DNA from 3 places in the Heyndrickxia sp. FSL K6-6286 genome. Region 1 is predicted to be linked to each of the others. Evidence: riboswitches for the same ligand, from Rfam matches in the RefSeq annotation. Region 1 holds a riboswitch; each other region holds the start of a gene.
What was found. A riboswitch is a leader RNA that binds a small molecule or an ion and turns the genes downstream of it on or off. The one in region 1 is predicted to bind thiamine pyrophosphate.
Positions count from the first base shown of each region.

Region 2: it holds a riboswitch for thiamine pyrophosphate, as region 1 does, so the genes downstream of both, thiW (energy coupling factor transporter S component ThiW) here and tenA (thiaminase II) in region 1, are expected to answer to the same signal.
Region 3: it holds a riboswitch for thiamine pyrophosphate, as region 1 does, so the genes downstream of both, thiT (energy-coupled thiamine transporter ThiT) here and tenA (thiaminase II) in region 1, are expected to answer to the same signal.

Region 1 is NZ_CP152029.1:2,955,024-2,965,182, forward strand. It holds gene MHI39_RS14980 (MFS transporter) at 1-764, shown strand, start outside; gene MHI39_RS14985 (Nif3-like dinuclear metal center hexameric protein) at 800-1,567, opposite strand; partial or broken gene tenA (thiaminase II) at 1,629-2,288, opposite strand; TPP riboswitch at 2,369-2,477, opposite strand; gene MHI39_RS14995 (hypothetical protein) at 2,711-4,093, shown strand; gene MHI39_RS15000 (LLM class flavin-dependent oxidoreductase) at 4,181-5,194, shown strand; gene MHI39_RS15005 (MFS transporter) at 5,376-6,548, shown strand; gene MHI39_RS15010 (ABC transporter ATP-binding protein) at 6,609-7,292, opposite strand; gene MHI39_RS15015 (ABC transporter permease) at 7,294-8,328, opposite strand; gene MHI39_RS15020 (VOC family protein) at 8,494-9,279, opposite strand; gene MHI39_RS15025 (DUF2161 family putative PD-(D/E)XK-type phosphodiesterase) at 9,773-10,159, shown strand, end outside.
Region 2 is NZ_CP152029.1:2,708,108-2,718,266, forward strand. It holds gene MHI39_RS13660 (STM3941 family protein) at 1-223, shown strand, start outside; gene MHI39_RS13665 (TIGR02206 family membrane protein) at 425-1,132, opposite strand; gene sstT (serine/threonine transporter SstT) at 1,257-2,495, opposite strand; gene MHI39_RS13675 (RNHCP domain-containing protein) at 3,096-3,407, shown strand; gene queC (7-cyano-7-deazaguanine synthase QueC) at 3,477-4,133, opposite strand; gene MHI39_RS13685 (hypothetical protein) at 4,442-5,290, shown strand; gene tenA (thiaminase II) at 5,393-6,100, opposite strand; gene thiE (thiamine phosphate synthase) at 6,123-6,737, opposite strand; gene thiM (hydroxyethylthiazole kinase) at 6,727-7,530, opposite strand; gene thiD (bifunctional hydroxymethylpyrimidine kinase/phosphomethylpyrimidine kinase) at 7,530-8,357, opposite strand; gene thiW (energy coupling factor transporter S component ThiW) at 8,326-8,847, opposite strand; TPP riboswitch at 9,022-9,128, opposite strand; TPP riboswitch at 9,203-9,305, opposite strand; gene MHI39_RS13715 (DNA-3-methyladenine glycosylase) at 9,820-10,159, shown strand, end outside.
Region 3 is NZ_CP152029.1:2,320,316-2,330,474, forward strand. It holds gene MHI39_RS11680 (DUF421 domain-containing protein) at 1-433, shown strand, start outside; gene hpaB (4-hydroxyphenylacetate 3-monooxygenase, oxygenase component) at 434-1,861, opposite strand; gene MHI39_RS11690 (ATP-binding cassette domain-containing protein) at 2,061-3,680, opposite strand; TPP riboswitch at 3,842-3,945, shown strand; gene thiT (energy-coupled thiamine transporter ThiT) at 4,030-4,602, shown strand; gene MHI39_RS11700 (hypothetical protein) at 4,776-4,970, opposite strand; gene MHI39_RS11705 (FAD-dependent oxidoreductase) at 5,126-6,658, shown strand; gene MHI39_RS11710 (zinc ribbon domain-containing protein) at 6,861-7,067, shown strand; gene MHI39_RS11715 (hypothetical protein) at 7,156-7,365, opposite strand; gene MHI39_RS11720 (acyltransferase family protein) at 7,435-8,421, opposite strand; gene MHI39_RS11725 (MBL fold metallo-hydrolase) at 8,732-9,589, shown strand; gene MHI39_RS11730 (type Z 30S ribosomal protein S14) at 9,948-10,133, shown strand.

The DNA of each region.
Region 1 (10,159 bases):
TTAGTTCTTCACTTGTTTTGGGTGTACCACTAGGAATTTTGATTTCTAGTACATTCGGATGGCGTATCATTTTCCTTGGAATCGCAGTATTATCAATAGGATCGATGGTGCTAATTTCACTATTTTTGGAACGTATTCCAGGAGAAAGGACAATACCACTTGTTCAACAATTAAAAGCAGTAGGAAGTGCAAAATTAGGCACTGCGCATCTAGCAACTATGTTTATGCTTGCAGGTCATTATACACTTTACGCGTATTTCACACCATTTTTGGAAAAAAATCTTCATCTTAATTCCTATTGGATTAGTATTTGTTATTTTGTATTTGGAATTGCAGCAGTCTGTGGTGGGGCAATAGGTGGAACTCTATCGGATAGGATAGGTGCGAAGAAATGCATTATTCTAGTCATTAGCACATTTGCCATTGTACTATGCTTATTACCTTTTACAACTTTTTCCCTTGTTTTATTCATTCCTGTAATGATGATCTGGGGAGCATTAAGTTGGAGTCTGTCACCACCTCAGCAAAGCTATCTGATACAAACCGACCCGGCGACATCTGATATACAGCAAAGCTTTAATAATTCAGCCTTACAAATTGGCATTTCACTTGGATCCGCAATAGGTGGAATTGTATTAAATAAAACCGGATCAGTAACAAGTACAGCCTGGGTTGGAAGTGCTGTTGTCATTATCGCCTTACTATGTGCAATCTTTTCTTTAACTAGACCGGCAATCACTAGAGAAACATCAACTGTTTCTTAAAAACATGGGGACGGTTCTAGTGCTTCGAAGAAGCATTAGAACCGTCCCTTTGCTTCAAAATGTTCCTCTTCCAATCGAATAATTTCAATTTGGGGATTTAGGTCTTTTAATTTTTTCGCTAAGCTTTCGATTCCAAAGATTTCGGTAAATGTATGGCTTCCTGCGATTAGATTGATCCCTGCAAACTTGGCATATTGGATTGCATATAGTGTTGCTTCTCCAGTTATGTATGTATCGCATCCTGCATCTAACGCACGTTTTATTACTGTTGTAGAGTCACCAGCCCCTGTTAAAACAGCAATTGTTTTAATCATTTGATCATTATTTTTCCATGCACTCACTGGTTCGTTTAATTTTTCAGACATCAATTTAACAAGGTTTGTAAATGAAATAGGATGATTAAATGACCCTATAGAAGGTAACTCATTCCCATTTTCATATTGAGAGTACTGTTTAATCACATCAACTTCAAGAATATTCATTAACGATGTACATGTCCCAAACTCAATATAGTCAAGTGGTGCATGAATAAAGAAATGAGTAATATTATTTTCTTCAAGCATCTTCATACACTGATCTTTCATACCATACAAAAAGTCCCATGCATCATGATGAGTAATCATTAAATCAACATGATTCAGTACAGCTTCTTGGATCGTTTCTAAAGTTAAATTTGTTGCGTAACCAATTTTTGAAAATGATGTTTTGGAAATAAAGGTAAATCCATACTCATCATCTTCATGTTTTACTAATTCATTACCAAATAAATCCTTAATCTGCGTTTGAAATTGTTCTATTTTCATTGGTCCTATCCCCTCAACGGGGACGGTTCTAGTGCTTCGAAGAAGCACTAGAACCGTCCCTTTACTTCCAAGTCTCCATTGTATAAGCCATTTCCCAAAAGCAGTATTCATAATACGCACTCCTCCAAAAGAATTCTTTCATTTCGGATCGGTCTTCTTCTGAAGATGCTTCAGCGAGTTCATCTATTCGTTGTATTTGTTCGGTTACAAGCTCCTTGAACCAATCACCGTTATAAGCGGCTATCCATTCTTGGTAAATCATTTCACCTGGTTGGCAATCCTTCAAATAATTTCCTATATCTTAGTACAACCAATAACAAGGTAAAATAGCTGCGATTATATATCCCAATTTCCCACTTTGAACAGCTCGATACATATGAGAGGTATAAGCATATGCTGTTGGTGCAGGTTTAAAAGCTTTTCTTTCTTCCTCTGATATTTCGAGAAGAGCAGAAAATTTACGATGTAAAGCCATTTCAGCTTCGTATGTACCTTGTGCATGATAAGCCATCCGATTCGTTGTATATAAATCCTTCGATATGGCTGCACCGTATGATTGAACTCTAGCAAAATTAGATAAGTAATAGGAATCCTGTAAAACATAAAAACGGAATTTTTCTATTGCTAATTTGCCATTACCTATACCTTGTACAAATGGATGTTGAAGGCTTGCATCCCACCATTTTTTTGCTTCCTTTCGGCATTCCTTTGCAAATGACATACTCCCTCTTCCTTTCCAAAAATAAAAAACCACTCTCACATACAGGGAAGTGGTTAGAAGACAGAATAAAGATGGAAACATATCATTCTGCTCCACTTCCCTCCGCTAGTATCAACTAGATCAGGTTCAAAGGGTCTTAAAGTTGAACTTTAATCTCAGCCCTTAATAAAGGCTCCCCTAGTGGTCATTATTATCATATTGTCATAATCATCCTAACATACAAAAAATATTATTCAAGGGGTTTTTTCCCTACCTATAATATAATTTATTGATATTCAATATATTTCAATGGAAAATTATAGAGTTTACTTGTAGATAATCGCCCAAACATCCTACTCAGCTCCAATCTTCTCTTTCCATCATGTTATTCTTCTTAATTTTTATGATATAATGATACCGGACATAAAATGAGGAGGATTCCTATGAGCCAACAATCTATTCAGATATCAAAGAAAAACCAAATTATTGAACTTCGTATCACACAGATGGCTATATATTTACAAAGTAAAATCATTGAAGCAATGGATAACGAAAAACATGTTTACTATCTTTTCTTCTATAAAAATCACTATCTAACTTACGTTAAACCCTCCAAACTTAAACGAAAATCTTTTATTAGTGAAGCATTAACTAAAGGTCTAATCTTACCACCTAATCACCCACTAGTCTTTTCTTCCATTACACTAGAACATCCATTTAAGAAGTATTCCTTTCAACAACTAATTAAAAAAGCCGAAAATCTTTTTACTCCACAAGAAGTTGCCTTTCTTACAACCTTTTTTGAATCATTTATTTCGAAGAAGACCATTTTTTCCTACATACAAACGATCTTTTATGATTACCGTCGCAATGGCAAACTGTTTTCAAGTTATCGTATTCTTCGCATCCTGATGGATTTTTGCCCAAATGAGAGCTGGGTAAAAGCTATTGCAAGTGACTTAAATTTTATCAAATATAGCAAGCTCTATGATCAATTAGCAGATGTATTAATCGATAAAGATCCACTCTACATGGAAAATCGACTTTTTAGATTGAAAGAAAATAAACAGCAATATCAAAGGCTAGAGCAACTATTAAAAAATCAATCTAGATGGATGGACTTAATCGGATTCTATCTACAAACTATTAATGAGGAAAATTATCCATCTCTACTCCAATTCATTCAGGTACATTTACCGAAAGATGATATAATCTCCGTATTAGAGGATTTATTCCAAAAAGAGCAACACATTCCAGAATTAATTAATGATCTATTAGATTTGTATCTAGAAAATAAAGATGTAGAGAAGATCATTCAACTATTAATTCGCAGCAAACTTTCCTTAACTACCTCACAAGCCCAAGCTTTTGAAGAGACACTTAATGAAGTGGATCTAAATCCTAGGTATTTTCAATCCGAACAAATAGATTCATTCTTAGTACCACTGTTTCATATAAATCCTGAAAAAGCTAAAATTTTTCTTCACCAATTCATTACTTTACTTCTAAAAGAACAGAATATTGATTCCATTATTGAATGGCTTGTACCACTAAAAGGCTGTATTCCTGCAATACCCATCTTGAAAAAGATCGAGCAAATGCAGAAGCTTTCAAACGATCCTGATCAACAATTCTTACTCGGCCAATTATTTTATGAATTTGGACAATATGATCAAGCAATTGATTGTTTTAGCTGGGAAATGGAACTAAAAGCTTATGATCCGAAACCTGTTAAATGGCTAGCAAAGCTATATAACGAAATTGGAATGAATCAAGAGCATCAAGCCTACACACAATTATATATAGATATGCAAAAAAGAGCTTAGAGAAAAAATGCATTTCATTTTGTAACATGCTGATTGACTGTTAGAATGAAATTACGTATTTACCGAAAAAAGAAAGAAGATGAATCTATGGTTAATCATTCAAAAAAAATAAATGAAATTCGTTATTCTGTGCTTGACCTTTCTCCAATTGTCCAAGGAAGTACTGCTTCGCAGTCATTGATAAATACATTAGATTTAGCAAAACATGCAGAGAAATGGGGGTTTACTCGTTACTGGTTGGCAGAGCATCATAATATGCCTGGGATAGCAAGCTCCGCTACTTCTCTTGTTATAGGACATGTAGCGGCAGGAACTAAACATATTCGTGTAGGTTCAGGAGGGATCATGCTTCCCAATCATGCACCATTAGTAATTGCTGAGCAATTCGGGACATTAGAATCCCTTTTTCCAGGTAGGATCGATTTAGGATTAGGCAGAGCTCCTGGTACTGACCAGTTAACTGCTCACGCTTTAAGAAGGGACGGGCGAATAGATGCGGAAGATTTTCCGCAGCAAGTAGCTGAATTACGTGCCTACTTTAAACCAACTGGCAAAATGCCTGTTCGGGCAATACCTGGAGAAGGATTAAATATTCCGATTTGGTTACTAGGATCTAGCGGTTTTAGTGCACAATTGGCTGGCCATCTAGGACTACCGTTTTCATTTGCAAGTCATTTTTCTCCAGAGAATACTTTACCTGCATTGGATTTATATCGACGTAGTTTCCAAGCTTCAGAAGTATTACAGGAGCCTTATGCGATGGTTGGTGTAAATGTTATTGCTGCTGATTCAGTAAAAGAAGCTGAATTACTGGCAACCTCGATGCAGCAACAATTTTTAAACTTAATTCGCAACAATCCAATGCCCCTTTTGCCGCCTGTTGATAATTTTAGCGAACTATGCAGCGATTATGAAAAAGCTCTACTACAGCAACGAATCGGGGCTTCCATTATAGGAGATAGAAAAATTGTAAAGGAAAAGCTGCAGCATTTCTTAAATGATACACAAGCAAATGAAATCATCATTAATGCACAAATATACGATCACGAAGCACGACTTCGTTCATATGAAATTGTTTCAGAAGTTATGAAGGATATATAAAGAATTAATTTACAGGTACCTTAGAATGAAAGGTGCCTGTTTTTTTATCATTTAGTGTTACATAATTGTGAAAAGATGGATGGACATTCGGATAATCAATTACTTTATGATAAACTAAGCATAATTATTTACATAGATACAAATAGTTAATCAATAGAAAAATTGTAAAGGATTGTTCATTATGGAGTCTAAAAAGGTACTACCTATTTTATTTTTAATTATGTTTCTCGTAATGGTGGGATTTGGAATTATTATTCCGGTTATGCCATTTTTTGCAGAGGATATGGGGGCAAATCCGACCGAGCTAGGATTATTGATGGCTGTCTATTCATTTATGCAACTTATTTCCGCACCTATTTGGGGCCGTGTTTCTGATAAAATTGGACGTAAGCCAGTTATGATGATTGGGATATTAGGTCTTTCTGTGTCATTTATTTTAATGGCTATTTCCAGTCAACTCTGGATGCTATTTATCGCTAGAATCATTGGAGGATTATTATCTTCAGCAAATATGCCAACAACTATGGCTTATGTGGCAGATATTACTTCTGAGGAAGATCGCGGTAAAGGAATGGGAATTATTGGTGCAGCTACTGGTTTAGGATTTATTTTTGGACCAGCTATTGGAGGGTTATTTTCTAAGACTAGTCTAAATATGCCCTTTTATCTTGCAGCTGCCTCTTCATTTATTACCTTTCTTCTTGTTCTATTCGTCTTAAAGGAATCTCTCTCAAAAGAAAAAAGAGGACAGCACGCAGATAAAAAATCATCAATATGGAGCTCCTTTAGTGGTTCATTATCTATCTTATATATTTTACAATGGTTTATTTCATTGTCATTGTCTGGATTAGAGGCTTCATTTGCCTATTTTGCAGCCAAAAAGGCGGGATTAGATGCAATAGACTTAGGCTATATTTTTATGATAATGGGGTTCGGTAGTGCCCTTGTTCAAGGGGGATTAGTTGGTAGATTTTCAAAAAAATATGGAGAGGGCACAGTGATCCAGGGAGGAATCATTGTATCAACCATCGGCTTTGTTTTAATACTACTAGTAAATAGTTTTACAACTGCAGCAATCTTTTTAACTATTTTTGGATTAGGAAATGGTGTCATTCGACCTTGTGTATCAGCTCTTTTAACGAAAAAATCAACTGCCGGTCATGGAAGTGCTACAGGATTGCTTTCATCCTTCGATTCCTTTGGAAGAATTATCGGTCCGCCTCTAGGAGGATGGTTATTTTCCATAACAGCGGGTCTCCCGTATATTTCTGGGGCGATACTTTCCATACTTGCATTGATGCTTTATCAAGTATATCGTATCAAAGAAAAACAGCACCGGACTATATCTTATTGAATGAGGAATGGGTTGTCTACTCAACTTTAAAGACAACCCCTTTTTTTATTTATAAATCTATTATACAGTTCCTATTATTTTCCCATCGCTCATTTTAACAATTCGATCAGCATAAGTGAGCATTTCTTCGTCATGAGTCACTAGTAAAGTAGCAATATTTAATGTTCTTGCCAAATGACGAATTAATGACATGACATCTTTAGATCTTTTTGAATCGAGGCTTGCGGTTGGTTCATCCGCAAAAAGTATTTTAGGTTTATGGATGATTCCCCGTGCAATTGCAACTCGTTGTTTTTCCCCGCCAGATAATGAAGACGGATAAGCATTTCTTCGGTGATCCATTTCCACCATTTTGAGGATCTTGTTTATTTCTATTTTTTGTTCATGCTTTTTTAATTTTGATTCAGAAACATCCAACATAAGGAGCAATTGTTCTTCAACAGTAAGAAAAGGAACTAGATGAGCAAATTGAAAGACGAATCCAAATTTATTTGCTCGGATTTTCCGAATTTGTTCTGAGTTCATACTGATCATATTTTTCATACCAAGCATTACTTTTCCATCTGTAGCTGGTTGAAGTCCTGCTGCAATTGTAAGGAGTGTGCTTTTACCGCTGCCTGAGGGACCTACTAAAGCAGTGATTTCCCCTTCTTTCAGAGTAAGATCAATACCTTTTAAAATTTCTTCCTTTATCTCACCATTATAAAATGTTTTTCTAACGTTCTTTAAAGTAAATATCGACATCCTACATCTCTCCTTGTTGAATGGCTTGCATTGGTTCAATCTTTTTAATTTGAAAACCAGATAGAGTAGCTCCTAAAAATCCGATAACGATAAAAACTAAAGATAATAGTATGGTTGTTTCCGTTGTTAAATGAAAAGGCATTCCTTCAGGTGCAATCAAATTAAAAACTTGGCTTAATACAGCTGATAAAGCAAGTGCAATGAATGTTATAATAATCATTTGTGTCCACATCATTTTGAATAGGGTACTCGTTTTTAGTCCAATTGCTTTTAAAATACCGTATAATCCAATTTTTTGAACATTCATCATGTAGAAAAAAATAGCAAACAGCAATCCACTTATTACAACTAAAAACAATACAATCATACTTAAAGACATTTGCTCTGCTTTATAACTCGGAATTGTATTAAGAAACCGTTTCTTCGATAATGTTTGTAAGCCAGCGAACTTTTGATCTGAATCTGCTCCAGGGATATAAAGCAATTGCATATCCTTTGCCCCAAAGATCTCCTTATAATCATCCATATTTATAAAAGCAACCGGTGCATGACTAAATTTCTTTTGATTAACAAATGCTTTTACAATAAACTTCCCCCTAAATTGATTGTTTGTTAATGTATCACCAATTCTAATCCCTTCATTCTTCAATGAGGAATCCAGTATTATCTCCCCTTTTTTTACATTTTCGAATATATTTGAATGGGTCGAAGTGAAAAATGTGACACTTCGTTGTTTATTAGCATCATCAATTATAAATCCCATTTGCATTGAAAAAGCTACTGCATTTTTTTGTTCACTTAATACACGATGTTGGATACTTTGGTCTATTCGGGAAAGATTATAGCTTCCTTCGGCATCCTTCGTCATATAGAATTGTCCATTTGGTAAATTGTTTATCAATGCTGCATTGTCTTGTGATAATCCATTTGCTAAACCAGATATAATAAATGTCAATAAACTAACAAGAAAGATGATAGAACCTAAGATCATAAACCTTACTTTATTTTTCCTTATTTCTTTCCAAGCTATGTTCAACTTAATTCCTCCAATCTCTTCTTAACGCTTTAAGTTTATGATTGGTATATGAACAGAAGATGAACAGGAAATTACATTTAAAAAAATAAGTGCTATCTATTAAGGGGACAGACTCCTTAGTAGATAGCACTTATTTATAACTAAATAATTAGATTAATGTATGTATTATACAAATTGATAATATCCTCCAAACATCTCCTTTTCCAGGACAATATTATTATTTGCAATCTTTAAAAGACATGGTCCTTCCCCATTATGTTCTAATATCCTTGATATCTCCCCCTGACCATAGGGCGATGCAAATACTAGATTACATCCTTCGAGCTCTAATGAGATACAATTTGCTTTTAACTTTTTGTCCTTATAGGGTGCTTTTTTCTTTAACTGAAACCACTGACTCCATTTTTCAGCAATTACTTCACCATTTTCTACAGCAAATACAAGCTCTTGTAGTTTTAATGGATTGTTAATTTGTTCGATGTCTTTCAATCTTACCTCATCCGCCTCGTGCCACTGAATAATAAAGGGAGTTGGTAGATTTTCGACATGATCCGAAATAAACAGCATCTCCCATTGAAGAAGCTTGCCATCTTCTCTTTTTCTTTTGCCTTTAATAGGACCAATCGTTTTAATTTTAAGCTGATTAAGACGTTTTGTTACTTCGTCAATATCGTTTGTCCGTAAGGCAATTCGTGCAAACCCTTCTTTTTCAGGTAACCATTGGTGCGCTTGAATAATTAAGTCATTATCCTTAATACTACTTGCGATTGTATAATCAAATATTCCAAGAAATTCAATATAACTTAGTCCGAAATAGCTTAGTGCGTTATATGTTCCCCAAAATTCATGTCTCCCACCTAGGTTCGCTTTTAAGCCTATCGTGGCAAAATCTTCAATAGTCTCTTCTGGACGATTGACAATATGCACTAAATGATCGAATGAAAGTTCCAAAAATAACCCTCCAAAAAATTAGATATTACACTATACTATTCTGCATAACTTGCTAAAATCCCCTTTTTATTGAGAGATTTTTTTAAAATCTATTTTTCAAAGGGGTATTTCTCAAACAATGTTGCAAATTAGGAGATGTGCTAACAAATAAAAAATAGGTGAAAGTCCAACAGGTTCCTTCATTCCTCTTAGAAAAGAGCCATAAACTAAATAAAAACGTTTCATTTATTAGGTGTAAAAGCTGCGGCAGTTCTTCTACAATTACAACAAACTAAAGAAAAAACTGCCGTATAAAATAAAATCGAGAAATAGACAGGTTTCCTCTATATAATAAATGCAGGAACAAAGTCAATACATTTTTAGAAGAAAGAAAATGATGATTAACTATTATTTATAAATTATCTATTATCACATTTATATATTCTATCTAGCATTAAGTATCATTATGTTACAATGAAACTACAATTTTTAAGTGAGAATGGTGAATTCATCCATGAAGAAAAAAACAGATAAGTTATATGAAGTAGACTTGTATAAACCTATTCAAAAGTATTTCTCAAATCTCGGTTATGAAGTATATGGTGAGGTTAATGATTGTGATATAACGGCTGTGAAAGATGAGGAATTAATATTAATTGAATTAAAGCTTCGTTTAAATCTTGATTTACTCGTTCAAGCGGCAAAAAGACAAAAATTAACGGATCAAGTGTATATCGCTATCCCAAAGCCTTCATACAATCTTTTTTCCAAAAAGTGGAGAGATATATGCCATTTGATCAAAAGACTTGAATTAGGTTTGATTCTTGTTTCTTTTTTGAAGTCTTCTACAAAAGTAGATATTGTATTTCCCCCTACCAGTTTTAATCGTAAAAAAAGTATG
Region 2 (10,159 bases), 250 kb from region 1:
TCAAATCAATAAACAGGCAATGTTAGGTTTTATATTATTTGATGAAGATAAATACGTGAATAAATTCACGGGTATGAACAAAAAGCTTTTAGAAGCAAATAAAAGCATGGGTTACCCTGCCATAAATGTTTCCATTAATAACTTGAAGGATAAAGAAGGTTTTTTTGAAGCACTTGCTGAACAAAATATAGGTTTTTATCTTGAAGATGAACGACAAGCGTAAATACAAACAGCACCAGTATGGTTTAGTGGTGCTGTTTTTCTTGAACCTCATATTCTATAAGATTGTCGTGCATATACAACAGACTATCAATTTATATATAAATAAACTCATCAATTAGAATTAGCTACACTCTTCGTAGCTACTTTTCCCAGATCTATTGGGGTAAAAAGTGTTTATAAAACGATATTTTAATTTATAAATTTATCTCTTCTTTTTTAACTTAAATGGAAGCAATAATAATATAAACAAAATCAAGGCGGCCGCTTCTAAAGATAGAATATAATATGGATAGGGGCCAAAATAATCTAATAAGGAACCATTTATTGGTTTATATGATAGAAACATATAATTTCCACGAGTGATTTTATTTAAAAAATAGGCAATTCCTGCACATCCATTCAAAAAGAAAAACGAGCTCACCAAACCTTTAGTGGTAGGAATATACTGATGTACTATAACATAATAAATACAAGTCCAAATGATCAGAATATGGGTAATAAAAAATTGAAAGAAGCGAAAATGCGGATATCCTAAGAATAATTCAGGGGTAAGGATTGCCATTAATGCTCCCGAGATCCCCATAAAATAAACGATTTGAAAAACAACCTGAGATTTTGTTAATAACATTATTAAACATAAAATTAGGCTTATAGAACAAAGCTGAAGTGGCAATGCAAAAGATATATCCCATACTCCCCCACTATAAAGCCATATATGATAAAGAAATTCTAAAAGGAAAAGTATTGTAAAAAAGGATATTCGAACGATTTGATTATGTTTCTTCAAAAAAGAGCGTCCTAAAATTATGAATAAAACACCAATAAACATTACAATTATCATCAAAGTATGTGAAAATGAGAATATTTCAAATGGAAAAGTCTCATATTTATGCTTAAAAAATCCCTCTATATTATTCCCCCCCTTCTCTCATATAAGATACTCTCAGTCTCCGAGATTCATGTTATCTAAAGAAAGCTACTGTACATGTAGCATAAGAAAAACCCTCCAACCTAAGTATAGAGGGTTTACTACTTTAAGACGCTTGTTTCATATTAATACTTTTTCCTTCCTTGCGTCGTTGTCTATATTCAGCAGTAGCTGTAAAGAGTACGTCGGTGGAAGAATTTAAGGCAGTTTCACAAGAGTCTTGTAAAACCCCTACGATAAATCCTACCCCAACTACTGTCATAGCTACATCATTTGGAATTCCAAATAAACTACATGCTAATGGAATCAATAATAAGGAACCTCCAGCAACTCCTGAAGCTCCACAGGCACATACAGCAGCTAAAACACTAAGAATGATCGCTGTAGGAATATCAACGTGAATACCCAATGTATGAACAGCGGCAAGTGTTAACACAGAAATAGTCACAGCTGCACCAGCCATATTAATTGTTGCACCTAATGGAATAGAAACCGAATACGTATCCTTATCCAAACCTAACTTTTCACATAATCTCATATTAACAGGAATATTGGCTGCTGAACTGCGTGTAAAAAACGCAGTAATACCACTTTCTTTTAAGCACTTAAAAACTAATGGATATGGATTTTGACGAATACCAATGTACACGATAATCGGATTAATAACTACAGCAACAAATAACATACAGCCAAGTAATACAGCAAGTAGCTTTCCATAGCTTAATAATGACTCAAGCCCATTTGTCGTAATTGATTCAATGACTAGTCCCATAATACCTAATGGAGCAAATTTAATGACCCATGTAACCATTTTTGCTACTGCATCAGATACGTTTGCTATCATTGTTTTAGTCGTATCAGGTGCATTTTTAAGTGCTACACCAAGAAGGATTGCCCAAGCTAAGATTCCGATGTAGTTTGCATTATAAATAGCTTTAACCGGATTATCTACTATATTAAGTAATAATGTTTTTAGGACCTCTATGACTCCACCGGGAGCAGCTAAATCCTCTCCGCTATCAGCTAAAGTTAGGCTTACTGGGAAGATGAAACTTACAATTACAGCCACTAATCCAGCTAAAAATGTTCCTAATAGATAGAGTACAAGAATAGATTTCATATTTGTTTTATGACCACTTTTATGTTGGGCGATGGCAGACATAACCAAGAATAATACTAAAATAGGTGCTATTGCTTTTAATGCGCCTACAAATAATGAACCTAATATAACAAATGGTTTGGCGACAGTTGGAATGGCAACTGCTAGAATAACCCCGATAATCAAACCGATTAATATTTGTTTGACTAAACTGATTTGACTCCATTTTTTCCATATACTTTTCATATACGTTTCCCCCTAGTTGTTAAACCATTAGAATAGTGAAATTATTCTAACATCAAGTCGTGTTCTATTAGATGCATTTCTAATTAATAGTATTATAATGAATATTTAGATATATTACAATAGGTTTAATATTTTGTGGTGTCTGTACATTCACCCTTCTATTTAATTTGAAAATCATAATAAAACAGTGATAGTTCTACTATTATTATGAAAAAAATCAACTATTTTAAATTATTTGATATAATTTAATCGAATACTTTAAACATAATAAGATTTGGAGTGGTTTCTTGTTAATTTATTTTACACATAATTGGGCAGTATGGGGGACGCATGCCATTGTCAGTGATTGAGGTAGAACACCTACTAGTGGAAGGTGGAGATGTCTGTCTTACAGTGGTTGATACAAATTCATAAAATCAATCGAGGTCCGGATTTTGAGATGAAAAACGCTCAAATGAAGTAGGAACTAGAATTAATCGCATGGTAAAGCCGAGCGGTGAACAGGTCCCTTCTCCTCAAAAGCCTGAAGCTCCATATAGGGGAAAAACAAAACGGAACCCTGCCTCCATAGATGAAAAAATCATCTAGGAGGTATTGTCCTTGAGTAGAAAAACTGAAAATACAGGATTTCAATGTAAGAAATGCAGGATGGTAATTAAACCATTAACAAATGGAAGTTATCGTAATCATTGCCCATATTGTTTATATTCTTTGCATCTAGATCAGCAGCCAGGTGATCGGGAAAGTAGTTGTCGAGGTTTAATGGCTCCAGTAGGTCTAGATTATTCTAATAAAAAAGGATATCAAATTATCCATAAGTGTATAAAATGTGGCAAGGTTGGTAAAAACAAAGTGGCTATTAATACAGAACAAGAGGACCAACTAATTCACTTCTTGAAAGCAATACAATAGAATTTATGTTCAAAAGTATTCAAGAGCACAAGAAACAATCTTGTTAGAAGTTTCTTGTGCTTTCTTTAATTATCTTACTTTTGTTTTTATATAATCATCATATCCCCTTTTTCGTAGTTTACAAGCGGGACATTCTCCACACCCTTCTGCAATTATTCCATTATAGCAAGTTAATGTTTTTGTACGGACAAAATCTAATGCACCAAGTTCATCCGCTAACTTCCATGTTTCTGCTTTGTTTATCCACATTAGAGGTGTATGGATAATAAACTGTTTATCCATGGCTAGATTTAAGGTCACATTTAAAGATTTGATAAATATATCCTTACAATCAGGATAACCACTGAAATCTGTTTCACAGACACCTGTTATAATGTGTTTTGCACCTACCTGACTGGCTACAACACCAGCGAAGGATAAAAATAATAAATTTCGACCCGGTACAAATGTAGATGGAAGCTCCCCCTCTTCCCCATCTGTTACATCAATGTCAACTCTTGTTAAAGCATTCGGAGCTAGTTGATTTAATAGTTGCATATCTAAAATATGGTGTACAATTCCTAACTCCTGGGTGATATTTATTGCACAATCTATTTCCGCTTTATGTCGTTGATTATAATCGAAAGTCACTGCAATTACTTCTTCAAAACGTTTCAACGCCCAAAATAGACATGTTGTACTATCTTGGCCACCACTAAACACAACAATTGCTTTCTCCTTTTTCAATTTAACTACTCCCTTTATAAAATTGATTTCGCAATAATATACTGGTTTAGTTGCCTCTTTAGATACAGCGATGTTTTGTTTACCCTTTTAGAGAAAAAAACAGTACTAATTAACGTACTGTTCATTAGTTTTTTTAAGAGGGTAGCTAGAACCTCTACCGCCTCCGCGGATTTTACTAAACTTGTATGAATTGATTAACTTAATTCTAGCATTTTTCATACTAAAGCAAAAGAGACTATAACCCTTCCATTGGTAAACTATGTTAATATAAATTTATAGTAGAGTTGAGTACTTTAGGAGGGATTCCCTTGAAAATAATTGACACGATACCTTTTTTTATGAATAATTATCACCCTTCAATTCGTTTCTTAAGAAGCTACTACAATGAATATCCTGACATTTTCCAAGAATATTTAGCCTATCATTGTAAGGATACCGATGAACGACATTCTCAATCAATAAAAAAATACCCTCAGTTTTTTTCAAGAATTAACCAAGTTCACCAAAACATAAAACCTATTATCAAAGAAATCGATGAAAAGTATTCCAATATGTATCAACTTACTTTTCCAATTGAAGTAAACTTAATAGTTGGGGGGTTTGGATCAAATGCATATACACACAGACAAATTATTCCTAACATATCCTTTGCATTAGAAAGATTATCCCCTTCACCAGATCATTTAAGAACAATTGTTGCACACGAATTTGGTCATGTTGCACATTATATCCTTTCAGACATGTCAGGAATGGAATGGTCAAAGTTAAATTGGAATAATCCACTTATATGGCTTCACCAAGAAGGAGCAGCTATTCATTTTTCCCGTAAAACCGCAAAAAACTTGGATCCTTCCATGTATTTCTCATTTAACGATGAGGGGAATAATTGGTTAACATATGCAAAAGCACATAAACATGAAATTAAAATGGCTTTTGCACATGACTATGCTATCCATTCACCCGAACAAATATTTCGAGAATGGTTTTCTATTTATGGTGGGCGTACCTTTGGTTATAACAGACTGGGGTATTTTATTTCGGATATGTTTTTTCAACATCAAATCAATCAGTTAGGAGAGAAAAATGCAATAATAGCTTGGACTCACACTGACATTGAAGGTCAAACAGAAAAGTGGCTTTTAGAAAATGTTATGTAAGCAATTCAGCTTTAAAAAATAGTAATGGGACAGCTTTATAAACTGTCCCAGAACTAGTAAAAAATGAGATTTTCCAATTAAATTGTTAAAAACCTTCAAAACTTATACCATATTCTGCACCTGCAACGGCCATTCTTCTTGATTTAGAAGCATTTCCCAAAATAAAAATTCAAAACGAGAGGTCGTTTGAAAATGATTTTCTAAAATTGTTAATTCTCTTTCGGGTTTTTCAAAGGTTAATTCATCCATGAGTTGAATTAACCACTTTGCTAGGGCTCCAAATTCATCAGATGAATAAGCCTTAATCCAATTTTTATAAGGATTTGTTTCCAATTCATTATGGTAATTACTATATAATTTCTTTCCAATCTCCCAATAGTCCCATGCACAAGGAAGAAGGCATGACACCAATTCTGCTAAAGTACCGTTATGGGCCACATTTAACATATAATTGGTATACGCTAAATTAATTGGAGTTGGTTCTGATTGTTCCAACTCTTCCTCACTTATCCCAAATGATTTAGCATATGAACGGTGAACATCCATTTCAAAATGAAGAGTTTCATGCAGTAAGACAGAAAATTGTTTCATAATCTCAATACTAGTTGCCTTTTGTGCCCCTATAGCAAAAAGCTTGGAATACTCAATTAAATAAACATAATCCTGTTTCAGATAGAAAGAAAATAATTCTTTTTCGAGTGTCCCTCGACCAATTCCTTGCACAAATGAATGGTGAAAATTTTGGTGCCAAATAGGTTCAACCTTTTTATAAAGTCTGTCTGTAAATCGTTCTGTTTGAATTCTTTCCATTTTTCCCCCTCTTTTCATATGATTATTTGAAACTATTCCGTAACATTTGTGCAGCAGATTTTGGATCATCCGCTTTCATAATCGCCGAAACTACGGAAATACCAGATACTCCTACATTTGATAACTGATGAACATTTTCTAATGATATCCCTCCAATCGCAACTGCAGGAATATGAATGGCTTGAACAATCTTTCTTAAAGTCGCAAAAGACATAGTGATCGCATCAGGTTTTGTAGTTGTCGGAAAAACAGTACCAACACCGATATAATCAGCCCCTTCCTTTTGTGCAACCAATGCTTGTTCCTCAGTTTGAACAGAAACACCGACAATCATTGAGTTGGGTATTATTTTTTTCACTTCCACTAAGGGGAGATCTTTTTGTCCAATATGTATTCCTTCTGCATTGACTGCCAATGCGATGTCCACACGATCGTTAATGATTAATGGAACATCAAATTTTGCTAGAAGTTGTTTAAGTTTTATTGCCTTTTCAAAAAAGATTTTTCCTTCTGAGTGTTTTTCTCGAAGTTGCACAGCAGTGACTCCACCTAGCACCGCTTTTTCAACAATAGGAAGCAATTCCTCTTCGGACGTTTGTTCATCTGTAACAAGATACAGTTGATAATCAATATTCATGTATTCTCACCTCAAGATTAAATGTTTCAGCATTCATCAGATCAATTTCGTCTATAAGTTTTGCTTTAAATGTTCCTAGACCTTCATTCAGTTTCAGATGTTGTTTTGCCCTTTGACCCGCTATTGACATGACAGACATTCCAACCATCGTAGCATTTAAAGGGTCTTCACTTACTGCAGCAAAACTTGCAATGATAGAACCTGACATACAGCCAGTACCTGTTATTTTTGTTAATATTTCATCACCATTTTGCAGGATGAATGTTCGTTTTCCATCTGAAATGACATCTTCCTTGCCACTTATCCCAATTGAACACTTATATTTTTCCGCTGCACGATTCGCTATTTCTATCGGAGAAACTGAAACTTCACCTGCATCTACTCCTTTCGTTTGACTACTTCCACCAATTAACGCATGAAGCTCACTTACATTCCCACGTATGATATCCATTTTGACCTGATCTAATAGAATCTGTGATTTACTTGTTCGAAAAGAAGTTGCACCTACACCAACAGGATCAAATATTACAGGTATCCCTTTACGATTTGCAGCACGGCCAGCACGAATCATAGATTCAAAAACCTGTTCATGAATGGTTCCAAAGTTTATCACTAGTGCATCTGCTAACTGGATCATCTCTTCCATCTCATTCGTTTCTGTTGCCATTACAGGTGATCCCCCAATTGCAAGTGTCACATTGGCACAATCATTGATGGTTACTGTATTCGTAATATGATGAATAAGTGGCTTCGACTCTTTTACTCTATTAAATAATTCTTTGATATTATTCACTATAACTCCCCCTTATTTTCCTCTCTTTCTACTAAACCAGCTTTCTCATAAATATCAAAAAAATGATGGGTAGGACCATGACCAGATCCAATATTAATGCTATATTGAATTGCTTTTGTAATATAGGATTTACCTGCTTTAACAGCCTCCTGCAAAGAGTATCCTTTGGCTATATACGCTGTAATTGCGGAGGATAAAGTACAGCCGGTCCCATGAACATTCTTCGTATGAATTCGTTTCCCTTTTAACCATGTGAATTGCATGCCATCGAAAAATAAATCATTGGGATCTCCTTCAAGATGTCCTCCTTTTAGGAGGACAGATTTTGCCCCAAGCTCTTTTAAATTTCTACATGCTTGATACATATCCTCAATATTTTCAATCTTAGTATTAGTTAAACATTCCGCTTCTGGAATATTAGGAGTTACAAGTGTTACCACTGGAAGCAATTTTTCCTTTAAGGATTGTATAGCATCCGTCAATAAAAGATGATGTCCTCCCTTTGAAACCATTACAGGGTCTAGAATTATCTGTTTTGGTTTATACTTGTTGAGTTCTTCAGCCACATTTTTTACAATTTCCGCTGATCCAAGCATGCCAATTTTCACAGCATCCACCGGTAAATCCTCAAATATTGCTGCAATTTGATCACGAATGATCGAAATATCCAGCATCTGAACCGATCGTACCTCAACAGTATTTTGCGCTGTAACAGCTGTAATAACAGACATTCCATACACACCTAATGCAGAGAATGCTTTCAAATCGGCTTGTACTCCTGCTCCTCCACCTGAATCAGAGCCTGCGATTGTAAGAGCTGTTTTCATAGATGATTCCCCCTATTATTTTGTTTTTGAATAATATTTTGATAAAAACAATGCCAATAATTGCACCGCCTAAGGAACTGATTATGAAAGACGGTACAAACCCGAATAAGGCAACTTTATTCCCTAAAAGCAGAGTTGCAATCGGATAGGCAGCGAGCGCACCAAGAATCCCTGTTCCAGTTACCTCTCCAATAAATGCCCATATAAGCTTTTTGGTTTTAAAAAATAGAAAGCTTGCTAAAAAAGCACCAATCATACTCCCTGGGAAAGCAAAAATAGAACCAGTTCCATTCATATTTCGAAGTAATGAAACGATGAATGACTGTGCTACGGAATAAACCGGGCCAAGCAATACAGCAGTCAAAACATTAGCCATATGTTGTACAGGAAAAATTTTCGCAAACCCTACTGGAATAAACACGATATTACTTGTTAGTGTAGTAATCGCAATAATTATTGAAGTCAATGTTAGTTTTCTAGTTTTAGACATTGAATCACCCCCCTTTCCCTTAAGAACTTTCGAAATTTGTTTAATTTCGATAAGAGCTGGCAAATCAAGAACGTTGTAATTTTGAAAACGAAGATAAATTCTTTTTTCTCCACAACAGAAAAACCACTTTCCTAAAAAGAAAGCGGTTATATCCCATAAAAAGACAACCTAAAAAATAGGTTTGGACCGCTTCCCTACGCCGGCATCACCCGGATCAGGTTTAAAGGGTATCAATCTTCTTTGATCTCTCTCAGCCAAACTCGGCTCCCCTAGCAGAATCTATATTTTATTGTTATAAGGCATAAAAAAACCGCCCTAGATATAAGGACGGACTGATTTTCACGGTTCATCGCACCGAAAAATACAGCCACTTCCTTACGCCAGCATCAACTGGATCAAGTTCAAAGGGTCCAGAACCTCTGTCTCAGTCTTCTTAAAAGACTCCCCTAGTGATCAATTTCATTTAATTAAACCCATCTTAGCATATTCTGGATAAAAATCAATCATTTTCATTAGAAAGTTAAAATAATAGACTATACATCCATGACTAATGTATCAATCTTTTTACGTATTTTCATTTTCTCTGTTTTACTCTTCATTCAAACCTTCTATCTCATTCATTGTCATGAATATTAGCTTTTTCAACAGTAATGAAATAATTTTTTCCTTCCATAATTTTTTAATTCTATTATAGAGTGCACAGCAGTCCTTCTGTATCCTCAATCACTTTGTTTACATTTAGAACGAATGCCTTACCCCATTAGAGGTATGTGTAAATGAGTATAAAAAATGCCTCTTATTCTTTTTTTAGTTGTAACCAAACTCCTTTCCACCCCTATTGATAATAAATTTAGCTTAAATTACATCTAAAAATATTTTTATATGATTTAAAAATAACTGAATAATGTTAATATTATTCTAAAATGATGAAGTTCATATCTAGTTAATCAAAAATTTAGGGAAGTGATTCGATTGAACCAAATAATATTACAAAAATTAGGAACTGCCGATCCTATCTTACAACAACTAATGAAACTTATTGGTCCGCTCAATATAAAAATAAGTGATGATCCCTATCAAGCATTATTACGATCAATAGTCGGACAGCAATTATCTTCAAAGGTTGCTTCCGTTTTAAATGAGCGGCTAAAAAAATTGACGAATTCCAATCTCTCACCGGAGACTATTTTAGCATTATCAGATGAGCAGTTAAGAGAGATAGGTATATCCTACCGAAAGATTTCGTATATACGAGATTTATCCGAAAAAATTACTAAAAAGGAGCTACTATTTGAGCAATTTTCATACATGG
Region 3 (10,159 bases), 630 kb from region 1:
CTTAAATGTTCTTCTTAAAAAAGAAAACCAACCTATTACACCGAAAGATATCCAATTACAGGTGGCACCTGAGAAGGAGGCAAAAACAGTAATATCAGAAGGTCAGATACTAGATGAGGCTTTAGGGGAAACGGTTTTTAATCGAGCTTGGTTAAAGGCGGAATTAGAAAAATTAAATGTTGCCCTTGATAATGTTTTTATCGGTCAAATTGATTCATACGGAAAATTAACTGTTGATATTTATGACGATAAAATTCAATTGCCAAATTCCCAGGAACGAGCTCTTTTATTAGCGACTCTTAAAAAATGTCAAGCAGATCTTGAATTATTTACATTAGCAACAGAATCAAAACCTGCTCAAGAAATGTATAAACTGAATGCGAAGAGAATTGAAAATATGGTCAACAGGATCAAACCTTTTTTAGTAGAATAGTTAAGATAAATAATCTTTAACCATATTTATGTATTTTTCTTTTGGATATCCATCGTATAAACCCATACTGATACGAATAGGATCTCCAAAAAAAAATCGCTCGAAATGTGTTTGTCTTGAACCGAATGAACTCATACAGAGATCCCACGCTAGTCGAAAAAGTTGTACACGATCTACGGCATTTGAATTTGTTCCTTGAAGATAATCGTCTAAATATGATCCAATAGAAGAGTCAAATTGCTTTTTGGTTGGGAGAAGGATTAAACCGCTTCCACCTAATAATTGAAGGATCTCTACCAGTCGGGGATATATTTTAGGGTAATAGCAAATGGCAACATTAAGTGGATAATCATCTGGAACCATTGTATTCCTCGAATCAACTTTAGCATGTGTCATGGCTGATAATTGTAATGCTTTTATTATTTCAAGTGCTGAGATTATTTCTGTAATCTTATCTTTAACATGTTGATATTCTTTAATACTAATTGTTTCGACAATGGATTCCGCTATTCCTAACAGGAACTCAGTTTTTACAATCATTCTGGAAACGGCTTGGTAGAGAAGGAAAGTATTAAATTTAGTTTCGGAAAACATTCGTAAAGAGATCTTAAAATTTTTATAAAGAAATACTCTTTCCCAAGGAACTAATACATTATCAAATACAACAATAGAATCCATTTCCTCAAATTTTGAACTTAAAGGTGCATCGTAAATGGATTCATTGGAGACGAATGATTCCCTACAAATAAATTTTAATCCGGGGGTGTTCGATGGAATAGAAAATGCATAATTATATGGATCTTCAAAGTAATTTCCCCCTGCAGGAAGAACTAAAATCTCATCAGTAATTCCACCTTGTGTCGCTAATAATCTAGCTCCCGAAATGATTATGCCTTCACTTGTTTCTCGAATTACTTTTGCGGCAATAACTTTATCAGATTCCTCGAAATAATTGTCTGAACGGTTGACTTGAGGGTTGATAAATGTATGGGTAAATGTCAAATCATTTTCCATTGCATCTTCATATATTTGGCGTATATTGATATGGTAATGTTGATTTTCTTCCTTAAAAATTTCCTCTGCCACACCTAGACTCATTATTCCAGTATTAATATAATCAGGTGAGCGACCTAGTAAACCTGCATTTAATTTTGCCAACTTTTGCGTAGCAATTGATCTTTTCTTTAAATCTTCTATTGTTTTAGGTTGTTGGTATGAAAAATTCACTCTACTATTCGTTCTTTCAGAAAAAAATGTAAATTCTTCACAATGTTCAACTTGATAATCATATAATTTAGCTTTCATTGCTAATACGCCACTGAAAGCAGGGTGTGCCGAGATTTTTCCAGTTATTCTTTTTCCATCCACCCACACCTCATTATTTAAACCATCAATTCTTTTAATGAAATCATCTCCATTTAAAGACAATTTTACCACCCCACTTTTATGAATAATAAATTGTATGCTTGAATTTAAACCGGACTACCCAGTGAAATTTATAAAATAAAAAAGGCTGTCTATTTAAGGGTCCGACATCACATAAATACGTAATCTTTTAGAACAAAATTCTTATTAGATATCGTATGGTGATGTCAGACCCAATCTTTAGGCAACCTTTTTATCGTTTTTATGCATATAACATTTTTAATTGATGTTGAATTTCGTCATTTTCTAGATATTCATCATAGGTCATTTCTTTATCAATAATGCCATTTGGTGTAATTTCTATGATTCGATTGGCAATGGTTTGAAAAAATTGATGGTCATGTGATGCAAAAATCATTGAACCTTTAAAACGTATTAAACCATTATTAACTGCTGTAATGGATTCCAAATCAAGATGGTTTGTTGGCTCATCTAGTAATAAGACATTGGCTCCACTAAGCATCATTTTTGAAAGCATGCAGCGAACTTTTTCACCACCCGATAGAACATTGGCCTTTTTCATCACTTCTTCACCAGAGAAAAGCATTCTTCCTAAAAATCCTCTTAAGAAGCTTTCACTTTGATCATTAGGGGAGTACTGACGTAACCAATCTACTAAAGTCAATTCGCCATTTTCAAAATAACTTGTGTTATCTTTAGGGAAGTATGATTGAGAGGTTGTGACACCCCATTTATATGTTCCGCTATCGGGTTCCATTTCTCCAGCCAAAATCTTAAATAAAGTAGATTTTGCTAATTCATTATGACCTACTAATGCGATTTTATCATCTTTATTCATTGTAAAACTAATATTATCGAGTACCTTAACACCATCGATAGTCTTTGATAGTTCTTCTACACGGAGAAGATCATTTCCAATTTCACGATCCGGTGTAAAATGTACATATGGATATTTCCTTGAAGATGGCCTGATATCGTCCAAGGTAATTTTGTCTAAAAGCTTTTTACGTGAAGTGGCTTGTTTCGATTTAGATGCGTTTGCACTAAATCTGGCAATAAAGCTTTGTAATTCCTTAATTTTTTCTTCCTTTTTCTTGTTCGCTTCTTGGGCCATTTTTTGTGCTAATTGGCTAGATTCATACCAAAAATCATAATTTCCAACATATAATTGAATCTTACTGAAATCAAGATCTGCTATATGCGTACAGACTTTATTTAAGAAATGACGATCATGCGATACGACAATAACTGTATTTTCAAAGTTGATTAGAAATTCTTCTAACCACTGTATTGCTTTTAAGTCTAGATGGTTTGTTGGCTCATCTAGAAGTAAAATATCAGGCTTCCCAAAAAGAGCTTGTGCAAGTAATACTTTTACCTTTTCCGCACCTGTTAACTCTGCCATTTTTTTTGAATGAAGCTCTTCATCTATGCCGAGTCCTTTTAAAAGGATTGCTGCTTCTGACTCAGCTTCCCAACCATTTAATTCCGCAAATTCACCTTCAAGCTCCGCAGCTCTCATTCCATCTTCGTCGCTGAAATCAGCTTTCATGTATATTGCATCTTTTTCTTGCATAACTTCGAATAGACGTGTATGTCCCATAATAACGACTTTTAAAACTTCTTCTTCTTCAAATTCAAAGTGGTTTTGCTTTAAGATAGCAAGTCTTTCGCCTGGTGTTATATGCACATCACCAGTTTGAGGCTCAAGCTCACCAGATAATATTTTAAGAAATGTTGATTTCCCAGCACCATTTGCACCAATAAGTCCGTAACAGTTTCCAGGTGTGAACTTAATATTAATATCTTCAAAAAGTTTACGTTCACCGAATCGTAAGCCTACATTATTTACAGTAATCAAAGACAAATACCTCCAAAAGAATAATATCTTATTAATTATACCATGAGTTGATTAAAAAAGGGAAAAGTCAGTTATTGAAAGGGATGCAGTTGTTTCTCTAAAAAAAAATGCCTTTCATAATAATTAAAATTGTTGTACAATGTTAATGAAAATTTAATGAACGTTACCACAAGGGGAGCATTTTTTTGCTGAGAGTGAACATATTTGTTCTGACCCTTTGAACCTGTTAGTTAGTACTAGCGTAGGGATGTGGATTGAATAATGGATTGCTTTTTTTACAATATGCAATCGTTTATTCCCCCTTTTGCGGTGCGTTTCTTTAAAAACACTATAGAGGGGGATTTTTTTTATGAAAAAATTTAGTTTGCTAACTTTGATCGAGATTTCATTATGTGCTGCTTTTGCGTTTGTGTTAGATTTATTACCATCTATAAAACTAAGCTCAGCGATTTCAGTTTCCTTTGCTATGGTTCCTATTTTCATTCTTGCTTTTCGATGGGGTGTGAGAGCAAGCTTTGTCGGAGGATTGTTATGGGGACTACTTCAAATTGTTTTGGGAGATGCAGCAGATGATATATTAACTCCCGTTCAAGGGTTCATAGAATTTTTTATTGCCTTTTCTTTTATTGGTCTAGCAGGTCTATTTAGGTCATTTATTCAAGCGAATATTCATGAAGGTAATAAAGGAAAGACAATTTTCTTAGTTGTAGTTGCAACGTTTATTGGCAGCATTGGTCGTTATTTTTGGCATTTTTTAGCTGGGATGATTTTTTGGGGTAAATTTGCACCAGAAGGGCAATCGCCATTCTTATATTCATTAATTGCTAATGGAACAACAATGCTTCTATCAGGTCTTTTATGTGCAATTATTTTAAGTATCATCATTACGATGAGCCCAAGACTTGTTAAAAGATTTGCTTAATCAAGCATAATCAAAAATCAATTTTCTAAAATTCTACTTATATTGTAAATCGGGGTAGATTTATACAATTGATTTTTGCTGTTACCTGCAATAACAATAAACAATGAAATACGAAGGGACGCTTTGGATAGTACATAAATCAAAGCGTCTTTTTTTATGTATACATATCTCATTTATAAATTCTCATTCTGTTGCTTTATTTCGTCTCCAGCTATGTTGGTATTTGCCTCTTCTAATTGTTTATGATCAGCCACTGAATGACCAGGATAATATTTTTTTTGGTTTTTGGTACTCATTGCTGTATTTATCGTGATTTTTGGCTGCTTTGGTGTATCTGTTAATCTTTTGTCTTCATATGATTCAGTCATTAAGTTTAATTCACCTTTCTGTTTTAGTAAGTAGCTTTGAGTATTATTTACTTAATATATGTAAAAATTCATCCGTGGCGATAAAAAAGAATACATGAAATTTCTTCCTTTGGTTAAAAATAGAAAGTATATAATTGCATTTGGAGGAAGATTAGATGCCAAACGAAGAAGTGAAAATGCCACAATTTCCTGAACCGATATGGAAACAAGGGATGGATATTCCTGGTTATTCCGAGTTGCTAGAGGATATCGAGGTAGATGTAGCAATTGTTGGAGGCGGTATTACTGGTATCACCACGGGTTATCTTTTAACAAAGGAAGGGTTAAAGGTAGCCATTATCGAAGCTGGAGAATTATTGAATGGAACGACGGGACACACAACTGCCAAAGTCACAGCACAGCATGGTTTAATCTATGATGAATTAATTCAAAATCTAGGAAAAGAACAGGCAAGACTTTATTATGAGGCGAGTACGGAAGCCATACAATTTATTAAAGAAACTATTAAAGAACATGGGATTGAATGTGACTTTAGTGAAGAAGATGCCTATATTTTTACAAATAGTGAGGAGTATATACCAAAATTGAAAACCGAAGAGCAAGCTTATAAGGAATTAGGGATTAATGGTGAATTGGTTGAACAATTGCCTATTGATTATTCCGTGAAAGCTGCATTAGTGATGAGAAGCCAGGCTCAATTTCATCCAATAAAATATTTAAAACCGCTTATTGAGTATATCCAGCAATCTGGAGGACTAATATTCGAGCATACAACAGCTACAGATGTAGATTATGCAGAATATCCTATTGTTATCACGAGAGGTGGACCAAAGGTAAAATGTAAATATGTATGTGCATGCTCTCATTTTCCGTTTTACGACGGTCTCGGGTTTTATCCAACAAGAATGTATGCTGAAAGATCTTATCTTATTGCTGTGAAAACAGAAAAAGACCCTCCACCTGGTATGTATATTAATGCTGAACAGCCAACAAGATCTTTTCGCCGTATGAATTATCAGGGGGAGAATGTTCTGTTGGTAGGCGGTGAAAATCATAAGACAGGCCAAGGGATTCCTACCATTCAGCATTACGAGGCTATTGAAGAATATGCACAAACGACCTTTGGAATCAAGGATTTCTTATTTCGTTGGTCTGCTCAAGATTTAACGACTCTAGACAAAGTACCCTATATTGGTCGAATTACCAGCAATCACGATAGAATACTTGTCGCAACAGGTTTTAGGAAATGGGGGATGACCAATAGTACTGTTTCCGCATTATTAATAAGAGACATCATTAGGGAGAAGGAAAATCGATTTGAAGAATTGTTCTCTCCTTCGCGATTTAATGCTGATCCAAGTGTAAAAGAATTTATTTCAACGAATTTTGATGTGGCTAAGCATTTAGTGGAAGGAAAATTAGAATACCCACTTAGAGATATAGATGATTTAGAAAAGGATGAAGGCTCAGTTGTTAATGTGAATGGCAAGCGAGCAGGAGCTTATCGTGATTCAGAGGGGAAAATATATGTAGTTGATACTACCTGTACACATCTAGGCTGCGAAGTGGAATGGAATTCTGGAGATCGTACTTGGGATTGTCCATGTCATGGTTCTAGGTTCTCGATCGCTGGAGATGTAATAGAAGGACCAGCAGAGACATCTTTAGAAAAAATTGATTTAGAATAATTAGATGGAGCATCACATTGGTGGTGCTCTTTACATTTGAAAATTAGGCCTTTTTATTTAATGTAGGGATTTGTACTAAGTATTATCTATGTATTTGTTTTCTTAAGGCTAGCAAATACAGATATAATTAGATTGAAACTTTTTTAAGGAAAATACGTAAATATTAATGAATGAATAATCTAAATGAGAGAAGGAATTTGATATGAGTGAAAAAGGATGTATAAAGTGTGGAAGTCAAAATGCTGGTCAAAAGGATGTAGCGATGACAGGTACGGGCTTATCTAAAATGTTCGACATTCAAAATAACCAATTTACAGTTGTGTATTGTAAAAACTGCGGTTACTCGGAATTTTATAATAAACAAGCATCCACCGGCTCCAACATACTTGACTTTTTCTTTGGCGGTTAATATATATAAGAGCCTGACTCCAAGTAAACACTCATTTTTCTGAACAGACAAGTATGGAGTCAGGATCTTAATTTGGTTGCCTATATTTTTATTTACTATTGCTTGCCCAGTCTGTGAACGTACCACTTCCATTACAACCAGGGCATTCAATGGAAGTTGAATAATAATATTCACTCAATGCAAGATGATTAATTCCTTTTCCTCGGCAATCTGGGCAAAAGCCCTTTGATTCCATATTAGCTAGCATTTTTTCATGCCGGTTGCTAGCCCATTCCTGAAATGTATTTAAAAGTCCCATCCATTTCACCTCTAATTTTGTTATTACTACTATGGTGTGAAATGAATGTGAAATTTATACAAATCCCCACTATAAGCGCAATTCAATAAGTGGTTTTGTATATTTTTTTATTAAATAACTTCCTAATATTAAACAGATAGAGATGGAAAACAAAATTAACAATAAATAATTTTGCGCAAATGCTGCAAGTGATTCATCAGATACAAATGTTTCGATTATTTTAATAATAAATCCATGTAATAAATAGATATACAAGGTACGTTCACCAATGACAGTAAACTTAGATCCACCGGAAGGAACTAATGTTAAAAAGCCAAAAATCACAATAAATGTACTTACATATTGTATTCCTCGAAATACACCATCAATCAGGTTTACATTTCCCATATCTGCATAGGAAGAGGATCCGAGTAACCATGGAACTGCCTCACTTGGAAAAGAATAGCTAAAAACAATAAAGGTTGCACACAATAGGCCGATTCCAATTACACTCGAAAACTTGAAATTCTTTATCCATTGGATATGCTTTGCGTCGATTAAAAAACCAAATAGAAAATAAGGGAAAAATACAAAAGTCCGCGAAAGGCTTAAAAAGCTTCCAATTTGATCTATATAGCCAACAGCTATACCAATTCCAACGGCAAGCAAGAATCCAGCCCATTTTAATCGTGCAAAAAGGTATAGGAAGATATTCCAACAAAACAAACTAAGTAAAAACCATAATGACCAATGTGGTTGTAAAAAATCAAATGTTAATGTTTGTTCTTCCCCGTTAAAGAAATAAAAAATGGAATAAATGACTTGAAAAATAACATAGGGTAAAAGTATCTTTTTAACCGATTTCATTAAATATCCTTTTTTTCGATATCCTTTTGCAAAATATCCGGATATTAAAATAAATGCAGGCATGTGAAACAGATAAATCACTGTATATACTGTAAATAAGAAATCATCATTTCTTTTTAAAGGACTAATGACATGCCCAAAGACGACTAAAAAAATTAAGATTAACTTTGCATTATCAAAGTATAAATTTCTTTTAGTGGTCGAAGCCATATTAACACCTCACTATATAATTTTATTTCTATTTTTATATAACATTATTTAATTCGTTCGATTCACAAAACTATAAATCCTAACCATGTGATATAAATGTATTACTAAAAATATTGTATTTATATAAATAATGTTATCATCTCTATACCCGAATAAAGTTACAATAAGATAATAATCGTATTAAGAATTATTATTGTATAATTATATTTTTTACAGAAGGATTACATTTTTTATCAATCGAATAATGAAAAAAAATGTTGAAATAATATGAAAGGAAGGGAAAATAACAAGAAACGAGGAATCGTATATCGTGGATAAAGAAATGGAGTACGGCGAAGATTACAAATATATACCTGTCACTTCAATTATGAGCGGTATGGGTCAGGAGGTATCAAATGATCTATATTGTTATACAGTCCAGGTGGTCAATGTAGGGTTTGTTGGGTATCCTAAGAAAGACTCTGAGTGGATTTTAATTGATGCCGGAATGCCGAAATCAGCTGACATGATTATCCGTGAAGCAGAAGATAGATTTGGTCCTAATAGCCGGCCTAAAGCAATTGTCTTAACACACGGTCATTTTGATCATGTGGGAGCAATTGTTGAATTGGTCGAACATTGGAATGTTCCAGTATATGCGCATGAGTTGGAGTTACCCTATTTAATAGGAGATAAAAGTTATCCAGAACCCGATGCAACAGTAGAAGGGGGACTAGTAGCAAAAATGTCCCCATATTTTCCAAATGAACCGATCCACTTAGGAAAGAATATTGAGAAACTCCCATCAGATGGTCGTATCCCAGGGATGGAGGATTGGCGCTGGATTCATACTCCAGGTCATTCACCCGGTCATGTATCTTTGTTTCGTGATAACGATCGTTCGCTGATAGCCGGGGATGCGTTTATTACGGTAAAACAGGATTCGCTTTTTAAGGTATTGATGCAAGAAGAGGAAGTGAACGGTCCACCAAGATATTTAACAACTAATTGGAAGGCTGCTTGGGAATCCGTAAGAAAATTAGAAAAGTTATATCCAGATCAAGTGATAACTGGACATGGGGTTCCAATGTCTGGAGAAAAATTAGCTAGTGGTTTAAAAAACCTCGTTGAAAATTTTGACCAAATAGCCATACCAGACTATGGACGTTTTGTGGATGGTCATCATTAAACATTAGAAATGATTAACAGGCTTTTTGAATGTATGTAGCTGATATTTATATGGGTTAAAGATTATCAAACCTTCATTTGGAAGATCAGGGATAGTTTTGTAAAAGCAACTAACTATACAAAAACAGCCAGTATAAAAGATCTTATTAAAAAGAGATCTATTTAAAATGAAAATTTCTAACATATAATTGCGTGTTTTAATGAATTTTTTTTGAATTATGTAAAAAGATTTTCCATATCATATCGTGAAACGAAAAACCCATGTACCAATAATCTACTATTTACTGAAGTATATTAATTTGATAAGATGAAAATATGCTCTTCTACCTCCACTAATAATCTAAAGAGGAGGTTTCATAATGGCAAAAAAAGCATTAATAATTAAACAAAATAAGGAACATAAATATAAAGTTCAAAACTATACACGCTGCAAGAATTGTGGACGTCCACATTCAGTTATCCGTAAATTTAAGCTATGTCGTATATGTTTCCGTGAATTAGCCTATAAAGGTCAAATTCCAGGAATCAAAAAGGCAAGTTGGTAGTCCCCATTATAGTGGGGGCTTATTTT